Regions from separate parts of the Streptomyces sp. SM18 genome, predicted to be linked through region 1. Evidence: riboswitches for the same ligand, from Rfam matches in the RefSeq annotation. Region 1 holds a riboswitch; the other holds the start of a gene.
The links. Region 1 has a riboswitch for glycine ahead of gcvT (glycine cleavage system aminomethyltransferase GcvT). Riboswitches for the same ligand answer to the same signal wherever they lie in the genome.

Region 1 (6,994 bases):
GCATCCAGACCTGGCCGTCCGCCAGCGCCCCCAGCAGCGCCTCGTACGCGTCGAGACGCCCGGGGGTCACTTGGCGCAGCATGTGCTCGACCTGTCCGGCCGCCGCCGTGCCTGACGCACTCACCCTGGGTCCCGCCCCTCGTCGATCGCTGTACGGCCGTCGGCCCGTCTCACGGTGCTCCGGCCTGTCTCACGCCGTCGGCCCGTCTCACGCTGCCGTCGGCCCGTCTCACGGTGCTGTGGTGTCGCTCCGGGCACACGGGGCGACCTCCTCATCCAACCAGCTTATGCGCCGCCCCTGACACCGTCTTGACGCCACGGGGCGGCGCCTGAGCCGCTTCCACGAGCCGTCAGTACTCCTCGCGCCGGTAGAACGGCCGCACCTTCTCCAGCATCCAGTCACCGACCGGGTCCTGGGCCACGTCGAGCAGGACGAGGCTGACCGGCCAGGGCACCGGGATCCGGCCGAGCGCGCGGCCCAGCGCCTCCATGGGGACGCTCTGCCCGGCGTCGTCCCACGGGGCCGGCTCGACGCCGGCGGACTCGACGCCGACGAAGAGGACCGGATCGCCGCCCTCGATGCTGGCCAGTGTCCGGCGGGCGGTGCCCACCACCCCGCTCGCGTGGAACTCGGCGGCCACCGCGGAGAGGAAGTCGACGGGGTCCTGCTTCCAGTCCGGTTCGTACAGCCGGACCCGGCCGCCGCCGGCGGGGCCGTCCAGCGCGGTGCGGCCGGCCCGGCAGAGTTCGGCGACGGCGGGCGGCGGCAGCGGCATGCCGACCGCGCCGCCCGGGTTGACCGCGAGGCCGAGCTGCGGGGGGAGCCCCCGGGCGAGGTCGCGGGCGGGCGCGACGGCGAAGGGGAGGGCGGGTCCGGCGCAGTGGCGGAACTGCGCCTCGGAGCTGAACACGGGGACGTACGCGGCACCGCCGATCTCGACGGTCGGCAGGTCCAGGTCGGGGCTCTCGGGTCCGCCGCCGTTCGGCAGGGGCACCCAGACCGGGCTGCGGCCGAGCACCTCGACGAGCCGTCCGCCGGCGTCGGGCACCCCCACCGACGCGGTGAGGACCTCTTCGAGCTCGTTGGCCGGCCATCCCTGCTGGGGATGCGCCTGTGCCGGAATGTCCACGGTGTCTCAGTCCCTCTCTCGCCATGCTCTGCGGCAGAAACCATAGACCGACACCGGGCCGGGGGGCAGTGACGCGGTCCCGGGCCCCTTCCACGACCCGGTCGCGTCCAGATTCCGGACACCCGGAAGGAGGCGTTCCGGGTGTGCTTCCGCGAATCGCGTCACGGCCACGCGTACGGCGGAGCCCGCGCGGGGCGGTCGCGTGCGCCCTGTGCGCGGCGCGCGCGGGCGCACGAAAGTGCGAAGGCGCGCCGGGCGACTGGCTCGGTCCGGCCCCGCGGCCCATCCGTCCGGGCAGCTCTTAAGGGCTGTCCCTGAAGGAGATCCGTAAGATCGCCCCGGCCGCCTCCCGGTCCAGGAGCACGACGGAGGCGCAGCCCGGCGGCAGCCGCCCCTCGCCGGTGACGCCCAGCAGCCGCCCCACCGCGCGCCGGTGCCGGGCGAACGCGTAGGCGGAGACCCCGCGTCCGCGCTCCCGCTGCCCCTGCCGGGCCACCCGGGGTGTGACGTCGAGCAGCACCAGGTGCAGAAGGTGTCCGCGCCGGCGGGCGTCCCGGGCCAGCCAGCGCCGCACCCAGGTCTGTGTCCCGCAGTCGTGCACGACGACGGATCCGCCCGCGCGCAGGGCCCGCCACAGCCCGAGGTAGTGGGCCACGCGCACCAGGGGGCGGTAGAGGGAGTACGGCACCGGGCGGGGCAGCGAGCCGGCCCAGCGGTCCCGGGTGTCCTGCGAGTCCACGGCGTGCTCCGCGGCCGTGCGCCGGATCAGCGTGGACTTGCCGCCGCCCGGCAGTCCGGAGACCACCACGACGTCGCCCGGGGGGTAGTCCAGCGCCTTCGGCCCGCCCCCGGCGCCCCGCCGCAGGTCACGCACGGGCGGGACGGGCGGGCGCAGACTCTCCCGGGCGGGGGCGCCCGGCTGCGCGGGCATCGCGTCGTGCGTCGCGCCGGGCACCCCCGGATCGTTCGCGGTCGCCGCGTGTGGCTGCAACGTCATGGCCGTCCCCCTGCGCTCGTCGCCCCACCGGACCTGCCCAAGAAGTGTAAAGAAAAGGTAATGCGACACAACCGCGCCGGGCCGCGTGTGTCCTCCGGGAAGCCCGTCATGAACCCGTTCGTGCGCTCGCGGGCCCACTCTCCCGCACGGCATGCGATGATGGCCCCGCCAATTGCATACCGGCCGTTTGAATCCGCGCGGGAGAGTCCCGGTCACTGCGCACCGGGCGCCGAAGGAGCAAGTTCCTCCCTTGAATCTCTCAGGCCCCGTACCGCGCGGATGAGGCAGATCTGAAAAGCGGGCCGCTTCGCGGCTCCACCCAAGGTGCAAGCCGACCCCGTTCAGGGGCTTTCGGCGAACCTCTCAGGTTCCGATGACAGATGGGGAGGGTTCGTCCTCTGCCGTCATGCCCTGGAGCCGTATCCATGAGCACTGCCCCCCGTCTCACTCCTCTCGACGCGACGCACCGGTCCCTCGGCGCGACCATGACCGACTTCGCGGGCTGGGACATGCCGCTGCGGTACGCCAGTGAGCGCGACGAGCACAACGCCGTCCGCACCCGGGCCGGGCTGTTCGACCTGTCCCACATGGGCGAGATCGCCGTCACCGGACCGCAGGCCGCCGCCTTCCTGAGCTACGCGCTGGTCGGCAACATCGCCACCGTCGGCACCGGCCGGGCCCGCTACACGATGATCGTCGCCGAGGACGGCGGGATCCTGGACGACCTGATCGTCTACCGCCTCGGCGAGAACACGTACATGGTCGTCGCCAACGCGGGCAACGCCCAGGTGGTCCTGGACGCCCTGACCGAGCGTGTCGGGGGCTTCGACGCCGAGGTGCGCGACGACCGGGACGCCTACGCGCTGCTCGCCGTCCAGGGCCCCGAGTCCTCCGCCGTCCTGAAGGCGGTCACGGACGCCGACCTGGACGGGCTGAAGTACTACGCGGGCCTGCCGGGCACGGTCGCCGGGGTCCCCGCGCTCATCGCCCGTACCGGCTACACCGGTGAGGACGGCTTCGAGCTCTTCGTGGCGCCCGAGCACGCCGAGGGGCTGTGGAAGGCGCTCACCGAGGCCGGCGCGCCCCACGGGCTCGTCCCGTGCGGCCTGTCCTGCCGCGACACGCTGCGCCTGGAGGCGGGCATGCCGCTGTACGGGCACGAGCTGACCTCCGCGCTGACCCCGTTCGACGCGGGCTTCGGCCGAGTGGTGAAGTTCGAGAAGGAGGGCGACTTCGTGGGCCGCGAGGCGCTGCGGGCGGCCGCCGACCGCGCCGCGAGCACCCCGCCGCGCAAGCTCGTCGGCCTGGTCGCCCAGGGCCGCCGGGTGCCCCGCGCCGGTTACCCCGTCGTCGCGGGCGCCGACGGCCAGGTCGTCGGCGAGGTCACCTCCGGCGCCCCGTCGCCCACCCTGGGCAAGCCGATCGCCATGGCCTACGTCGACCCGGCGTACGCGGAGCCCGGCACCGAGGGCGTCGCCGTGGACATCCGCGGCACCCACGAGCCGTACGAGGTCGTCGCGCTGCCGTTCTACAAGCGCGAGAAGTGACACCGGGCGCACTCCGGACCGGCCCGCGCCCCCACGGGCGTGACCGCGCCCGCACGGACGTGACCACACCCCACGGACGTGACGACGCCCGTACGGACGTGACCACACCCGCACGAACGTGACGAGGTCCCGTCTCACACCGCAAGACCACCGTTCACCAGCACTCCCCCGCGTACAGGAGAATTCAGACCATGAGCAACCCCCAGCAGCTGCGGTACAGCAAGGAGCACGAGTGGCTGTCGGCCCTCGAGGACGGCGTGGCCACGATCGGCATCACCGAGTACGCGGCCAACGCGCTCGGTGACGTCGTCTACGCCCAGCTCCCTGAGGTCGGCGACACGGTCACCGCGGGCGAGACCTGCGGTGAGCTGGAGTCGACCAAGTCGGTCAGCGACCTGTACTCGCCGGTGACCGGCGAGGTCACGGCGGCGAACCAGGACGTCGTGGACGACCCGTCGCTGGTGAACACCGCCCCCTTCGAGGGCGGCTGGCTGTTCAAGGTGCGCGTCGTGGAGGAGCCGGACGACCTTCTCTCCGCCGACGCGTACACCGAGTTCTCCGGCAACTAAAGACCCCTAGGGACCATCTGATGTCGCTTCTCAATTCCTCACTCCACGAGCTGGACCCGGACGTCGCCACCGCCGTCGACGCCGAGCTCCACCGCCAGCAGTCCACCCTTGAGATGATCGCCTCGGAGAACTTCGCCCCGGTCGCGGTCATGGAGGCCCAGGGCTCCGTTCTCACCAACAAGTACGCCGAGGGCTACCCGGGCCGTCGCTACTACGGCGGCTGCGAGCACGTCGACGTGATCGAGCGGATCGCGATCGACCGGGTCAAGGCGCTCTTCGGCGCCGAGGCGGCGAACGTACAGCCGCACTCGGGCGCCCAGGCGAACGCGGCGGCGATGTTCGCACTGCTGAAGCCGGGCGACACGATCATGGGCCTGAACCTGGCCCACGGCGGTCACCTGACCCACGGCATGAAGATCAACTTCTCCGGCAAGCTGTACAACGTGGTCCCGTACCACGTCGACGACACCGGCGTCGTGGACATGGCCGAGGTCGAGCGCCTGGCCAAGGAGGCCAAGCCGCGGCTCATCGTGGCCGGCTGGTCCGCCTACCCCCGTCAGCTCGACTTCGCCGCCTTCCGCCGTATCGCGGACGAGGTCGGCGCGTACCTGATGGTGGACATGGCGCACTTCGCGGGCCTCGTCGCCGCGGGACTGCACCCCAACCCGGTGCCGCACGCCCACGTCGTCACCACCACGACGCACAAGACGCTGGGCGGTCCGCGCGGCGGTGTCATCCTGTCGACGCAGGAGCTCGCCAAGAAGATCAACTCCGCGGTCTTCCCCGGTCAGCAGGGCGGCCCGCTGGAGCACGTGATCGCGGCCAAGGCCGTCTCGTTCAAGGTCGCGGCGACCGACGAGTTCAAGGACCGCCAGCAGCGCACGCTGGACGGCGCCCGTATCCTCGCCGAGCGCCTGGTCCAGCCGGACGTCACCGAGGCCGGTGTCTCCGTCCTCTCCGGCGGTACGGACGTGCACCTGGTCCTCGTCGACCTGCGCGACTCCGAGCTGGACGGCCAGCAGGCCGAGGACCGGCTCCACGAGCTCGGCATCACGGTCAACCGGAACGCCGTTCCGAACGACCCGCGGCCCCCGATGGTCACCTCGGGTCTGCGGATCGGTACGCCGGCCCTGGCCACCCGTGGCTTCGGCACCGAGGAGTTCACCGAGGTCGCCGAGATCATCGCCGCCGCGCTCAAGCCCGCGTACGACGCCGAGGGCCTCAAGGCCCGGGTGGCGGCGCTGGCCGGCCGGTTCCCGCTGTACCCCGGCCTCGCGTAGGTCATCCGCAGTTTGCACGACCGGTGGGGGCACCGCGCACACTGAACAGTGAGCGCGGTGCCCCCACCGCTGCCCCGCGCTTCGCGGGCCCACCCGGCCCGCCCCGCACCACCCGGCAGACAACGGCGTCTACCAACCCTTTTAGGAGTTCCCCGTGGCCCTCTCGGTCTTCGACCTCTTCTCGGTCGGCATCGGCCCGTCCAGCTCCCACACCGTCGGCCCGATGCGCGCGGCGCGTATGTTCGCCCGCCGCCTCAAGAACGAGGGCCTGCTGGCCCACACCGCGTCGATACGCGCGGAGCTGTACGGCTCCCTCGGGGCCACCGGCCACGGCCACGGCACCCCCAAGGCGGTGCTGCTCGGCCTGGAGGGCGAGTCGCCCCGCACCGTCGACGTCGAGGGCGCCGACGCGCGCGTCGAGGAGATCCGCTCCTCGGGCCGCATCAACCTGCTCGGCGTGCACGAGATCCCCTTCGACGCCGACGAGCAGCTGGTCCTGCACCGCCGCAAGGCGCTGCCGTACCACGCCAACGGGATGACCGTCCTCGCGTACGACCGCGAGGGTGCCCCGCTCCTGGAGAAGACGTACTACTCGGTCGGCGGCGGATTCGTCGTCGACGAGGACGCGGTGGCGGGCGAGGACCCGATCGTCCCGGACGACACGGTGCTGCGGCACCCGTTCCGCACCGGCGACGAGCTGCTGCGGCTCACCGGCGAGACCGGGCTGTCGATCTCCTCCCTCATGCTGGAGAACGAGAAGGCCTGGCGCACCGAGGAGGAGATCCGCACGGGCCTCCTGGAGATCTGGCGGGTCATGCAGGCCTGCGTGGCCCGCGGCATGTCCCGCGAGGGCATCCTGCCCGGCGGCCTGAAGGTCCGCCGCCGCGCCGCCAACTCGGCCCGCCAGCTCCGCGCCGAGGGCGACCCCCAGACGCACGCCATGGAGTGGATCACCCTCTACGCGATGGCGGTCAACGAGGAGAACGCGGCGGGCGGCCGCGTGGTGACCGCCCCGACCAACGGCGCGGCCGGCATCATCCCCGCCGTCCTGCACTACTACATGAACTTCGCGGCGGGCGGCGCGACGGACACCGAGAAGGACGACAGCGTCGTCCGCTTCCTGCTGGCCGCCGGCGCCATCGGCATGCTCTTCAAGGAGAACGCCTCCATCTCGGGCGCCGAGGTCGGCTGCCAGGGCGAGGTCGGCTCGGCCTGCTCGATGGCGGCGGGCGCCCTGGCGGAGGTCCTGGGCGGCTCCCCCGAGCAGGTGGAGAACGCCGCCGAGATCGGCATGGAACACAACCTGGGCCTGACCTGCGACCCGGTCGGCGGCCTGGTCCAGATCCCGTGCATCGAGCGCAACGGCATGGCGGCGGTGAAGGCGGTCACGGCGGCCAAGATGGCCCTGCGGGGCGACGGCAGCCACAAGGTCTCGCTGGACAAGGTCATCAAGACCATGAAGGAGACCGGC
Region 2 (6,994 bases), 4.3 Mb from region 1:
CGCCGCCGTGCGGGATGCAGAAGGTCTTGTGCAGGTTCAGGTGCGAGACGTCGCCGCCGAACTTGCCGGGCCTGGCGAGCCCGACCAGGGCGTTGAGGTTGGCCCCGTCGACGTACACCTGGCCGCCCGCGTCGTGCACCTCGGCGCAGATGTCGGCGACGTGCTCCTCGAAGACCCCGTGCGTGGAGGGGTAGGTGATCATCAGCACGGCGAGCTCGTCGCGGTGCTTGAGGATCTTGGCGCGGAGGTCATCGACGTCGACCTCACCGTCGTCGGCGGTCTTGACGACCACGACCTTCATGCCGGCCATCACGGCGCTCGCGGCGTTGGTGCCGTGCGCGGACGACGGGATGAGGCAGACGGTGCGCCCCTCGTCGCCGTTGGCCCGGTGGTAGGCGCGTACGGCCAGGAGACCGGCGAACTCGCCCTGCGATCCGGCGTTCGGCTGGAGGGACACCGCGTCGTAGCCGGTGACCTCGGCCAGCCGCTCCTCCAGCTCGCGAATGAGGGTGAGGAAGCCCTGGGCCTGCTCGGCCGGCGCGAAGGGGTGCAGCGCGCCGAACTCGGGCCAGGTGATCGACTCCATCTCGGCGGTCGCGTTGAGCTTCATGGTGCAGGAGCCGAGCGGGATCATGCCGCGGTCCAGCGCGTAGTCGCGGTCGGCGAGGCGGCGCAGGTAGCGCAGCATGGCGGTCTCGGAGCGGTACTGGTGGAAGACCGGGTGGGTGAGGACCTCGTCCGCGCGCAGCAGGGTCCCGGGCAGCGCGTCGGCGGCCCGCTCGTCCAGCGCCTCGATGTCCCCCGTCGCCCCGAAGGCCGCCCAGACGGCGGCGACATGGGCGCGGGTGGTGGTCTCGTCGCAGGCGACGGAGACGTGGTCGGCGTCGACCTGCCGGAGGTTGACCCCGCGCTCGCGCGCGCCCGCCACGACGTCGGCGGCACCGCCGGGGACGCGCACGGTGAGCGTGTCGAAGTAGGCGCCGTGCACGACGTCGGCACCGGCGGCGCGCAGCCCCTCGGCCAGGATCGCGGCATAGCGGTGCGTACGCCGGGCGATGGTCCGCAGTCCCTCGGGACCGTGGTAGACGGCGTACATCCCGGCCATGACGGCGAGCAGCACCTGCGCGGTGCAGATGTTGCTGGTGGCCTTCTCGCGGCGGATGTGCTGCTCGCGGGTCTGCAGGGCCAGCCGGTAGGCCTTGTTCCCGTCGGCGTCCACGGAGACACCGACGAGGCGTCCGGGCAGGCTGCGCGCGAACTTCTCGCGCACGGCCATGAAGCCGGCGTGGGGTCCGCCGAAGCCCATCGGCACACCGAAGCGCTGGGTGGTGCCCACGGCGACGTCGGCGCCCAGCTCACCGGGCGAGGTGAGCAGCGTCAGGGCCAGCAGGTCGGCGGCCACGGTGACGATCGCGCCCAGTCCGTGGGCCTCGTCGATGACCGGCTTGAGGTCGCGTACGGCTCCGGAGGCACCCGGGTACTGGAGCAGCACACCGAAGACGCCGCGAGCGGCCGCGTCGGCGGGGATGCCCTCGGACAGGTCGGCGACGACCACCTCGACGCCGGTCGGTTCGGCGCGGGTCCGGAGCACCGCGACGGTCTGCGGCAGGGTGTCGGCGTCGACCAGGAAGACGCCGTCCTTCACCTTGCCCACCCGCCGGGCCAGGGCCATGGCCTCGGCGGCGGCGGTGCCCTCGTCGAGCAGGGAGGCCCCGGAGGTGGGCAGCCCGGTGAGGTCGGCCACCACGGTCTGGAAGTTCAGCAGGGCCTCGAGCCGGCCCTGGGAGATCTCCGGCTGGTACGGCGTGTAGGCCGTGTACCAGGCCGGGTTCTCCATGACGTTGCGCAGGATCACGGGCGGGGTGAACGTGCCGTAGTAGCCGAGCCCGATCATCGGGGTCAGCACCTGGTTGCGGTCGGCGAGGCGCCGGAGCTCCGCCAGGACCTCGGCCTCGGTGCGCGCCCCGGGGAGGTTCAGTGCCTCGGCGCTCTTGATCACATCGGGCACCGCGGCGGCGGTCAGCTCGTCGAGGGAGCCGTAGCCGACCTGCGCGAGCATCTTCGCCTGGGCCTCGGCGTCGGGCCCGATGTGGCGCTGCTCGAAGGGGATGCCCTGCTCCAGCTGGGAGAGCGGCGTGCGGCGGGGGGTCATGATGGAGGCCTCCTGGTCTGTCACGACCTGCGAGGGGCACCACGGCGTGGCTGCCCGGACGGCCTCCCCCTCTGTCATCTCGACCTGAGAGCTTCACCGGCCCGCCCCGCGGCGCGCCGGTTTTCACCGTCGGTGAGGCCGGGCTCGTCCCGGCACGCGTGCCGGTCCGGGATCCCGCCCTGCTTTCCAGAGTGGCTTCGTCCGTGCGGTACGGGGGCCTGAGAGATTCCGGGGAGGAGTTGCTCCTTCGGCGCCTCCGGACACCTTCACCGGAGGACTCTCCCGCACGGGGTCGGCAGCCGCTTCCAGCCTACCAGCGGGCCGGGATCGGCAGTCTCGAGTGGCCGAACCCCCGGTTCTGGCCTTTCGTAGTGCCTGTGGAGCAGCAGCGACCACGCCCATGCCGTCGTGACCAGTGGGAGGCACCGTGCAGGCCGACATCGATCCGCGCAGCCTGATCGGCCGCAAGGCCTTCGACCGGACAGGTGCCAAGGTCGGCACGGTGGACGAGGTCTATCTCGACGACGCCACCGGTACGCCCGAGTGGGCCGCCGTGCGTACCGGGATCTTCACGAGGGACGCCTTCGTCCCGCTGGAGCCGAGCGAGTTCGTCGACGGCCGGCTGCGGGTCCCCTTCGACCGCGCCCTGATCAAGGACGCGCCCGACTTCGGTGTCGGCCGCCACCTCTCGCCCGAGCAGGAGCTGCAGCTCTACCGCCACTACGGGCTGGACTCGGCCTCGTCCGCCACCCCCGCCCCGGACAGGGACTTCGGCAAGCTGGCCGGCCACGAGGAGTAGTCCGCTGGCTCGCGCACCAGCGGGAGCGGGTCGGCCGGGCGCAGACGTGGGTCGTCGGTCCGGAACGTACGCACCCGGCCGGGCGCCGAATCGGGCTCCTCGAACCGCACGGTGACCCGTCCGACGCCGCTGCCCTGCACCCAGCCGTACCCGTGGACCTCGTGCCGCACGTCGTGCCCGGCGGACCACCGCCGGGTCTCCGGCTCCCCGGAGCCCGAGCCCGGCCCGTCCGGGGCCGGAGCGCCCGCCTGGTCACCGGCCGGCGGCTCCTCGGCGTCCGGCCCGTCGTCCCCGCTCCGCTCCGCCTCGGCGGCTTTCCGGGCGTCGGCGGCCTGCCGGGCGTCCTCGGCCTCTCTCGCGTCCGCGGCCTGCGCGAACAGATCCTCCTGGGTGAAGTCCGCCAGCCCCGTGACCCCCACCCCGAGCAGCCGTACGCCCCCGGTGGTGTCGACGGCCTCCAGCAGCCGGGCGGCCGCCTCCCTGACCACCACGGGATCGTCGGTGGGCCCGCGCAGGGTCTCGGACCGGGTCAGCGTCGAGAAGTCGTAGCGGCGCACCTTCAGCACGACCGTCCGGCCCGACCGTCCCGCGCCTCTGAGCCGCCCCACACACCGGCCGGCCAGCCGCTCGACCTCCGTACGGACCCGCACCCGGTCGTGCAGGTCCACGTCGAAGGTGTCCTCCACCGACACCGATTTGGCGTCGCGCTCGGCGACGACGGGCCGGTCGTCGTGACCGAGGGCCATGCGGTGCAGGGCGGCCCCGTGGGACCGGCCCAGCAGGCGCACGAGCTCCGCCTCGCCCGCCTCGACGAGGTCGTGGACCACCGTCATCCCGGCACGTCTGAGATGATCGCCGGTGGCCGGGCCGACCCCCGGCAGGATCCGTACGGACATGGGGGCGAGCAGCTCACGCTCGGTGCCCGGCTCGATGAGCAGCAGCCCGTCCGGCTTGGCCTCCTCCGAGGCGATCTTGGCCAGCATCTTCGATCCGGCGAGCCCCACCGATCCGCTGAGACCGGTGACGGCCCGGATGACGAGGCGCAGCTGCTCGCCGATCGCCCGCGCGGAGCGGGAGTCGTCGGCGACCCCTCCGGCCTCCAGGTCCACGAACGCCTCGTCCAGGCTCAGCGGCTCCACCAGCGGGGACAGCCGCCCCAGCAGCTCCATCACCTGGTCGCTGACCGTCCGGTAGAGCGCGAAGCGGGGCACCAGATAGGCGGCGTTCGGCGCCAGGCGCCTGGCCTGGGCCATCGGCATCGCCGAGTGCACCCCGAAACGCCGGGCCTCGTAGGACGCGGTGGCGACCACGCCGCGCGTGCCCAGACCGCCCACCACCACCGGCTTGCCGCGCAGACTGGGCTTCGCCGCCTGCTCGGCGGAGGCGTAGAAGGCATCCATGTCCAGATGCAGGATGGTGGGCGCTGCTCTCACACCACCGATGCTGCCCTACGCCACTGACAACCGGTCCGTGCCGGCGCCGTGAGGGGCACCGGCACTCGCCTCATACGGCGCGGTTGCGGCGCCGCGCCAGCTCGTCGGCCGGGTTGTGCCCGACGAGCGTCTCCCCCGTGTCCACCCGCTCCCCGTGCAGCTGGGAGAGGGCCACGTCCACGTCCCGCCAGACGACGCCGACGGCGATCCCGAAGATCCCCTGGCCGCCCTGGAGGAGGTTGACGACCTCGTCGGGCGAGGAGCACTCGTAGACCGTCGCCCCGTCGCTCATGAGGGTCATCCGCTCCAGATCCGTGAATCCGCGCGCCCTGAGGTGCTGGACCGTGGTGCGGATGTTCTGGAGAGCGACGCCCGTGTCCAGGAACCGCTTGACGATCTTGAGGAGCACCACGTCCCGGAAACTGTAGAGGCGCTGTGTCCCCGACCCGTAGGCCGGACGCACGCTCGGCTCCACCAGCCCCGTACGCGCCCAGTAGTCGAGCTGCCGGTAGGTGATCCCGGCCGCCGCGCAGGCCGTGGGCCCCCGGTACCCGATGCCGTCCGCCGTTGCCACACCGTCCGCCACCACCACCGCCGGCGTCACCGGCTGTCCGATGGCCCGGTCGGCCGCACTGCCGTGCTGCCGGTACAACCCGCCCGCAGCCGTACCGTCGCCGCTGCTTCTCACGCCGACCTCCGTCCTTGACCTGCCCTCTCGAAGGTAGGCAGTCACCAGGGGTGCGTCAACGATCGCCACACTCGGCACGCCGAGTGATATTCCCCCTGAGGGTGGTTTCCCGTGACCGGTCGCGGGGAACGGCTTCTCGGATGCGCCGGTGGCGCCCCGGCGCACGCGTCACTGGCTGTTGGTACCGAAGTCCTCCGGCGAGATCTGGTCGAGGAACTCGCGGAACTTCTCCACCTCGTCCTCCTGCTCGTCGGGGATGGCGATGCCCGCGTCGTCCAGCACCCCGTCGCTGCCGTAGATCGGCGTGCCGGTGCGCAGGGCGAGCGCTATGGCGTCGGACGGCCGCGCGCTCACCTCGACCCCGCTGGCGAAGACCAGCTCCGCGTAGAAGACCCCTTCTCTGAGGTCCGTGATGCGGACCTCGGTGAGCTCCTGGCCGACGGCTTCGAGCACATCCTTGAAGAGATCATGGGTCAGTGGCCTGGCCGGAGCCATGCCTTGCTGGGCGAAGGCGATCGCGGTCGCTTCCCCAGGGCCGATCCAGATCGGGAGGTACCGGTCGCCTCCCACTTCACGCAGGAGCACGATCGGCTGGTTGGAAGGCATTTCCACCCGGACACCCACAACGTCGAGCTCGTTCACACAGCAACCCTAGGACGTGCCCGCCGTGTTTGGATAGTCGGGCTCCTCCGCACTCAGTGGAAACGCACCTTCAGGGCCGACTGCACGAGCGCCGCGTGGAGCCGTACGGACAGCTCGGCCAGCTCCTTGGCGGTGGCCTCCGCATGGGCCCTGGTCTGCGGATTCCTGTGCCGGCGCAGGGGCGCGACCACCTGTTCGACCAGTCCGGCCTCCCGCTCGGCGGCCGCCCGGACGGCCCGCAGATGGCGGGGTTCCAGACCGAACCGCCCCAGATCCGCCACCAGCCGCGCCACGGTCACCGCCTCCGCGTCGTAGCTGCCCCCCGGACCGGGCGCGATCAGCCCGTAGGACTCCCACTCGGTGAGCTGGTCCTCGGAGACCTCCGCGGTGGCGAGGAGCTCGGAGCGGCCGATACGGGCGGCCGTGGGCTGTCCCCGGTCCTGTTCCCAGACGGGGTCGGCGAGCTCCCCCTGCCCGCCCGGGGGGAGCGGGACGCGCTCCCCGCGGGCCGACGCGTCCAGGTGCTCCCTGATGACCTTGAGCGGAAGGTAGTGGTCCCGCTGCATCCGCAGCACCCGCGCCAGCCGCTCGACGTCACCGGCGGTGAACTTGCGGTATCCGGCGGGGGTGCGCTGCGGCTCGACGAGCCCCTCGGTCTCCAGGAAGCGGATCTTGGAGATGGTGACCTCGGGGAACTCGTCACGCAGGCGCAGCAGCACGGTGCCGATGCTCATGGCGCGCTCGTCCGCGGCGGCGGTGCCGTGTCCGGCACCGCCTGTGGGTGTTCGCAGCATGGCCCTTCCTGGGGTCCCCCCGGACGCGGAGTCCGGGGGTGGGTCACACGCCCCGCTGGCTGGCGTAGAAGACCAGCCGGTACTTACCGATCTGGACTTCGTCGCCGTTGTTCAGCGGGACGGAATCGATCCGCTCACGGTTGACGTAGGTGCCGTTGAGGCTGCCGACGTCGCCCACGGTGAAGCTACCGTCCGGGCTCCGGTGGAATTCCACATGACGCCGCGACACGGTCACGTCGTCGAGGAAGATGTCGCTCTGCGGGTGGCGGCCGGCCGTGGTCAGGTCGCCGTCCAGCAGGAAGCGGCTGCCGGAGTTGGGCCCCCGGCGCACCACGAGGAGCGCGGAACCGGCCGGCAGGGCGTCGACGGCGGCCTGTGCCTCCGGCGAGAGGGAGGGCAGGGCCGTCTGGCCCGTCGCCTCGGCCTCGTACGCCTCGATACCGGAGATCGAGATGGTCGAGGTCGTCTCCGAGGCACGCTCGGGCA

Region 2: another riboswitch for glycine. It lies ahead of gcvP (aminomethyl-transferring glycine dehydrogenase); the one in region 1 lies ahead of gcvT (glycine cleavage system aminomethyltransferase GcvT).

Annotation. Positions count from the first base shown of each region.
Region 1 covers NZ_CP029342.1:5,154,880-5,161,873, reverse strand. Annotated here, with positions in the region: gene B9S64_RS23445 (enhanced serine sensitivity protein SseB C-terminal domain-containing protein) at 1-124, opposite strand, end outside; gene B9S64_RS23440 (enhanced serine sensitivity protein SseB) at 351-1,130, opposite strand; gene B9S64_RS23435 (AAA family ATPase) at 1,432-2,127, opposite strand; glycine riboswitch at 2,316-2,411, shown strand; gene gcvT (glycine cleavage system aminomethyltransferase GcvT) at 2,553-3,674, shown strand; gene gcvH (glycine cleavage system protein GcvH) at 3,866-4,243, shown strand; gene glyA (serine hydroxymethyltransferase) at 4,264-5,523, shown strand; gene B9S64_RS23415 (L-serine ammonia-lyase) at 5,678-6,994, shown strand, end outside.
Region 2 covers NZ_CP029342.1:822,875-829,868, forward strand. Annotated here, with positions in the region: gene gcvP (aminomethyl-transferring glycine dehydrogenase) at 1-2,152, opposite strand, end outside; glycine riboswitch at 2,349-2,447, opposite strand; gene B9S64_RS03485 (PRC-barrel domain-containing protein) at 2,580-2,951, shown strand; gene B9S64_RS03490 (DNA polymerase IV) at 2,873-4,384, opposite strand; gene B9S64_RS03495 (MerR family transcriptional regulator) at 4,455-5,072, opposite strand; gene B9S64_RS03500 (bifunctional nuclease family protein) at 5,241-5,714, opposite strand; gene B9S64_RS03505 (MerR family transcriptional regulator) at 5,768-6,508, opposite strand; gene B9S64_RS03510 (FHA domain-containing protein) at 6,552-6,994, opposite strand, start outside.